Acidicapsa ligni: one gene and its partner. The main gene of each other region encodes a partner of the protein of the gene in region 2 in a complex. Links are inferred from orthologs where the notes say so. Each region holds a gene or a part of one and is shown on either strand. Other genes may lie near its edges.

Region 1 (3,191 bases), on a different replicon or contig from region 2:
CCAAGAGCTATACCGCCGGGGCCTTTGCCGACTGAGAAGTGTCCTGCGCTGGTAAAGATATCCGAACGTGAAACCGGCCGTTGTTGCTGCTGGTCTTGCTGTTTGCGGGCTTCTCCCTGTGGGGCATTGCAGCTATGAATAACGGAGGCAATGGCCGGATCGTGCAGGTTGATGCGCACTGCGGCGTTGCCGCCGTTGGTACCGAAGCCGACCAGGAGTGTACCGGAAGACTTCGCGAGCTTGATCGGCACACTGAAACCGACGTTATGGTTATCCACGTAAGGGACGGTCATGCCCTGGACTGGATCCTGATCGAAGCTATAGCGGAGGGGAACCTTGCTGAAGCCTGCGGTATTGGTTTCAATTCCGGGCTGATCCGGGCCACCGAATGGATCGGCAATATCGGGCGTCTTGTTGTGGGTAGGGCCTACAGAGAGACGACCAACAGAGACTCCTGAAAGAGTGATTGTGAAGCCAATAACGGTTTCTACCGACCCCAGAAACATACCCAGAAGACCCAAATTTGAATCCTGCGTACAAACGAGACTGACTTTGACCCGTCCGGCACCACCCGCCAGACTATTGAAAGAAGAATCCGCTCCTGGGGCTCCATTGAAGGGATCGGGAGTAGTGTGAAACCCGGAGACAGAAGTGACTTGCTGGGCAACAGCGGTTGAAGCGAATTGGAGATTTGCGATGATCGCTGCAACACAGATCCGCCGCAAGCAGAGATGCCAGGATATCGGAATAACCACTATGATCCTCTCAATTCAATAAATCGACAGCGATCTGCCGAACAAGACGGGGATTGTTACATATGATACCGGCGATAAATGACGCTTCAATGAAGAAGCGGCTGAGATATCTGTAGTGGAAGATTACTAAAGGGTATTCACCGAAGGCGCTTCAAAGGTGGTCATAGCCTTACGGGAATCAGGCGTGAATATATTCCCTGCGATAGCGAAACGGGGCGAGTGCGAAGTAAGGTGAACGCTTCCCAAGCCTTATCTACCCGGGACGACCAAGTCCACAAGTAGCGTGGGATTTGTTTGACTTGCCTGGAATGGCAATCATTTCGATAAGGCTTATTTGGTGGTCATGAAGTCGAGGGCGCGGATCAGGTAGGGTTTCAGTTCGCCACGGGGGACTACGGCGTCGAGGAAGCCGTGTTCGAGCAGGAATTCGCTGCGCTGGAAGCCTTCGGGGAGTTTCTGGCGGATGGTTTGCTCGATGACTCTTGGGCCTGCGAAGCCGATCAGAGCGCCGGGCTCTGCGATGTTCAGATCGCCGAGCATGGCGAAGCTTGCCGTGATGCCGCCGGTGGTGGGGTCGGTCAGGAGGCAGATGTAGGGGATGGCTGCTTCATCGAGCTGGGCGAGGCCGGTGGCGATCTTGGCGAGCTGCATCAGGCTTACAACGCCCTCCATCATGCGCGCGCCGCCGCTGGCGCTGACGATGATGAGTGGATGACGGGTGGCGAGGGAGCGGTCGATGGCTCGGGCGATGGTTTCGCCGACGACTGCGCCCATGCTGCCGCCAATGAAGGTGTACTCCATTGCGCTGAGGACTACGTCGTGGGGGCCGAGTTTGCCGAGTGCAGTGAGGATGGCGTCGTCAAGGCCGGTTTGTTTCTGGGCGGCAGCGAGACGCTGTTTGTAGGGCTTGATGTCGGTGAAGTTGAGTGGATCGGTGGAGCGCAGGCCGCCGTCGACGAGGGTGTAGCCGGGGTCGAGGAGGAGCTCAATGCGCTGACGGGCGCCGATCTTGAAGTGATAGCCGCACTTGGGGCAGACGTTGGTGTTGGCCTCGAGCTCGGCCTTGAAGAGGATGGTGCGGCAACTGGGGCACTTGATCCAGAGGCCCTCGGTTTTGACGCGGGTGGGCTCACCGTCGTCGGAGACTGGGGCAAATGTGGATTCCGCGCCGAAGTCGGAATTGGGATCGCCGTTGGGCTCGATATTCGCGTCTGCTCGTTTGAACCAGGACATAACGACTCATTGTAAATGGAGCGGTTGATGGCTGGCATTGAAGCGGCTGTCTTTTGCGTTTGGGAAACGTTGGGCTGAGTGCAAGGGTGCAGCGCAAGGATTCAGTTCCGGAGGTCTGTTCAGGAGTTCAGTGGTGCGGTACGAGTGGTTTGAGGGAAATGGTGATGGCGTCGAGTTTGAGGGGCTGGCCGAAGTTTGGGTTGCGCATGGAGGACTGCCAGTAGGTATTGTTGGAGTCTTTTAACATGCCCTGGGCGCTGCTGCCGGTGAGCGAGAGTATGCCGAGCGTCATATCGGAATCTCCCTGGCGATCTGTCTCCGCGAAACGAACGAGCAGCGTGGGCTGGCCGCGGACGCCGTACTTTGAGGGGGCTGGGCAGGAGGTAATGTGCATGAAGATTTTGGCGGTAGGCCAGGTGGGCGGGAATGAGAGAACGTCTTCGAAGCAATCGGCTGCTCGGCCTTCGATGGAGTAGTGGTGGAGATGCGGGAGAGCGCCGAGGGTGGTTTCGCAGCCGTCATCACAGGGGCTTGAGGCTTGATCGCCCTTCTGGTTACTTCGCGGTCTTGTGGGATTGCCTGGAGTAATCACTGGAGGCGGTATGACTACGGCTCCTGCTTTGGGAACCTTGTATTCCAAGGCTTCGAGTACTTGCAGGGCTGAGTCGATTTTGTCGGCGACGGCATAGCTTCCTTCGCCATTCAGGGCGGTGTGCATGCCGATGATTTCCTGGTAGTCGTCGAATATGGGTCCGCCAGAGAATCCTTCGCCTACGGAGACGTTGGAGTACTCAAACTTTTGGGGATCGCCGTCGTGATTGAGGCGAGTGATGTTGTTGGGGACGATGACCCAGTCGCCGTTCACGCTGTAGATGTGCTGGGTGGGCAGGAGGGTGTTGTTTGCGGCGAAGTTGAAGGTGGGGATATCCTCTGGGATCTTGAATGTGGGCGAGGCGTCTACTTCGAGAACGGCGAGATCGAGCGCTGTGCTGTGTTTGGGCAGCTTGCGGGCGGGAATGGGTTTGGTCTGGTCGGAGTAGAAGAGGACGGAGACGGATTTAGCATCCTGCACGACGTGGAGTGCGGTGAGGATGAAGATGGATTGGGGTGAAGACGAGATCACGATGCCTGTGCCGACTTCTTTGGCGTCCTTGACGGCGAGAACGCGGACGACGCCGAGCTTCAGGTGCTCGATACGCTGCT
Region 2 (3,024 bases):
CCGTGCAGGTTACTGAGGCTGCGGGCGAAACGGGAGTTGTCGGGTTCGATTCAAATCATACTTCGGTGGCGGAATTGGAGCGGCTGAAAGCTGCGCTGCCTGGAAAGCTCAGGCGGAAGCTGCTGGTGCCACTGGAGAGTCCTCTGGTGGAGGCTCTGCGCTGGCTCAAGGATGAAGATGAACTGGCGATTATGGCTGAAGCTGCGGCGCTTGGTTGTAGTCTGTTTGACCACATGCTTGGGTTCATTCAACCGGGGCTGACTGAGGCTACTGTGGCAGCCGAGTTGGAGTACCAGGCACGGGTGCGTGGTGCGGAGGCAATGTCGTTCGAGAGTATCGTGGCCTCGGGGGCGCGTTCGGCATTGCCGCATGGCCGGGCAACCTCGGCGCGACTGCCTCGGCGTGGGTTTCTTACACTCGACTTCGGTGTTATCCTCAAAGGTTACTGCTCAGATATGACCCGTACGGTCTGTCTAGGCAAGCCAAGTGCCCGCGAACGAGAGGTTTACGGGGCGGTGCTGGCTGCGCAGGAGGCGGGTGTCGCGGCAGTGATTGCGGGCGCGGAATGCGGCGCGGTGGATGAGGCGGCGCGAAGTATTTTGCGTGGTGCAGGGATGGCGGAAGCATTCAGCCACTCGACCGGGCATGGTGTGGGAATTGAGATTCATGAGGCCCCGAGGATTGGTGCGGGGCAGAAGACAAAGCTGGCATCGGGCATGGTAATTACGATTGAGCCTGGTGCGTATTTTGCAGGTGAGTTTGGCGTTCGTATTGAGGATATGGTAGCGGTGACGAGGACGGGCGGGCAGGTGCTGACACCGTCTCCAAAGGCGCTGATCGAACTGTAGGGAATTTCAAGGAGAACGGAATGTCTGCTTATATCGTAATCACGCGCGAAAAGACGCGGGACACAGCTAAGCTGGAAGAATACAAGAAGCTCTCCGCTCCAACGTTTGAGGAGTTTCCAGTTACGGTGCGCGCCATTCACGGGCGGCACGAGGTTCTGGAGGGGGCTGCGACAGAAGATATCATCATCCTTGAGTTCGCCAGCTACGAAGAGGCGAAGACCTGGTATCACAGCCCGGTTTATCAGGCCGCGTGTGAATCTCGTTTTCAGGGTGGGGACTACCGTTTTATTCTCACTGAGGGCAGTCCGGCTAAATGATAGCCGTTTAAGTCAGGCGCAATTTTTGCTGAAGCAGTAAAGATCTGGAGAGCAAGAGCCAAGTATGAAACAAGACGAAATTGAAGAGCTGAAAGAGCTCATCGCTTTTCTGAAGGAAAACGAGATCGCCGAGTTTGACCTGGATCGTGGCGATTTCAAGGTGAGATTGAAATTCGCTTCGGCGGTTGTAGCTCCTGTTGTGCCGGCGCAGGGTGTGGATATGGCGACGTTGGCGCGCTTGCTGGGCTCGCAGGCTGCTCCTGCAGGCGTGAGTTACGCTGCGCCGGTTGACTCTGTGGGGCATGTCCATGCGGCTGCTTCGCCCGCGACTCCTGCTGCTGAAGAAGAGAATCTGCACATCTTGAAGTCTCCCATCGTTGGGACTTTTTACGAGTCGCCGTCGCCAGGTTCGTCGGCGTTTGTTTCCAATGGAGACAGGGTCGAAAAGGGCCAGGTGATCTGCATTGTAGAAGCGATGAAACTGATGAACGAGATTGAATGCGACGCGACAGGTGAGATAGTGAAGCGTCTTGTTAATAACGGCCAGCCGGTTGAGTACGGCCAACCACTTTTTGCTATTCGGATATCGTAAGTTGCCCATGCTTCGTAAAGTTCTAATTGCTAATCGTGGCGAAATTGCGCTGCGCGTGATCAGTGCCTGCAAAGAGATGGGCATTCGTACCGTTGCTGTTTACAGCGAGGCAGATCGTAATTCGTTGCACGTACGTTTTGCCGATGAAGCTATCTGCATTGGCCCGCCCAGGCCTGGCGACAGCTATCTCAATGTGCCTGCGGTGATCTCTGCGGCCGAAATTGCCAATGTGGATGCAATTCATCCTGGGTACGGTCTGCTGAGCGAAAATGCAAACTTTGCCGAAGTTTGCCGAGCTTCAAATATCAAGTTCATCGGACCTCCGCCGGAAGTTACGCGATTGATGGGCGAGAAGGAAAAAGCACGTCAGGCGATGAAGGCCGCCAGGGTGCCGATTTTGCCGGGTTCAGACGGTGTTGTTGCCGATGCGGATGATGCTCTTGCATGGGCGGCGAAGGTAGGTTATCCCGTTATTCTAAAGGCCAAGGCAGGCGGCGGTGGACGCGGTATGCGTATCGTTCGTTCGGCTGAGGAGTTGCCCAATCTTTATCATGCTGCGTCAAGCGAGGCTGCCAATGCATTTGGCAACGGCGAGATGTACATGGAGAAGTTCATCGAGACGCCGCGGCATATCGAGTTCCAGATATTGGCGGATGAGCATGGCAATGTCGAAGTGTTATTTGAGCGCGAGTGCTCGATTCAACGGCGGCATCAGAAGCTGATTGAAGAAGCGCCGAGTTTACAGATAACTCCGAAGATTCGCGCGGAGCTGACGGCGACCTTGAAGCGTTGCTTGAAAGATATCGGCTATCAGAACGCAGGTACGATCGAGTTTCTGATGGACGAGGATGGCTCGATCTACTTCATCGAGATGAATACGCGTATCCAGGTGGAACATCCGGTGACGGAAGCGATCACGGGCGTTGATCTGGTGAAGGCTCAGTTACGGATTGCCGCAGGTGAGCGGTTGGATGAGATCTTGCCTGCGAAGATCGAAATGCGCGGCCATGCGATTGAGTGCCGTATCAATGCGGAGCATCCGATCAAGTTCACGCCATCCGCGGGGAAGATTACAGTCTTCAATCTGCCGGGCGGAAATGGTGTTCGCGTGGATACAGCGCAGTATGCTGAGGGCGTTGTGCCTCCATACTACGACTCGCTGATTGCCAAGCTGATTGTGCATGGCAAGGATCGCGAAGAGGCAATGCAGAAGATGGAACGAGCGCTGGGAATGTTTGTGGTGGAGGGAATTGATACTTCGATTCCA

What was found.
Region 1: the proteins of accB (region 2) and accD are in contact, whole or in part, in a solved structure (PDB 8UXZ), measured with the Escherichia coli proteins. The link is inferred for Acidicapsa ligni from one-to-one orthologs.

What each region holds. Positions count from the first base shown.
Region 1 is NZ_JAGSYG010000001.1:438,194-441,384, reverse strand. Bases 38-2,904 are described here. They hold accD (acetyl-CoA carboxylase, carboxyltransferase subunit beta), read right to left. Parts: upstream 1,989-2,904; coding sequence 1,086-1,988; downstream 38-1,085. Other genes in these bases: OHL19_RS01735 (S1 family peptidase), read right to left, coding at 2,116-2,904; OHL19_RS01745 (FG-GAP repeat domain-containing protein), read right to left, coding at 38-725. Outside these bases: more of OHL19_RS01745, read right to left, coding at 1-37; more of OHL19_RS01735, read right to left, coding at 2,905-3,191.
Region 2 is NZ_JAGSYG010000007.1:79,264-82,287, reverse strand. What follows is about bases 294-2,993. They hold accB (acetyl-CoA carboxylase biotin carboxyl carrier protein), read left to right. Parts: upstream 294-1,229; coding sequence 1,230-1,757; downstream 1,758-2,993. Other genes in these bases: accC (acetyl-CoA carboxylase biotin carboxylase subunit), read left to right, coding at 1,765-2,993; OHL19_RS20015 (DUF1330 domain-containing protein), read left to right, coding at 869-1,165; OHL19_RS20020 (M24 family metallopeptidase), read left to right, coding at 294-848. Outside these bases: more of OHL19_RS20020, read left to right, coding at 1-293; more of accC, read left to right, coding at 2,994-3,024. UniProt on the Escherichia coli protein: This protein is a component of the acetyl coenzyme A carboxylase complex; first, biotin carboxylase catalyzes the carboxylation of the carrier protein and then the transcarboxylase transfers the carboxyl group to form malonyl-CoA.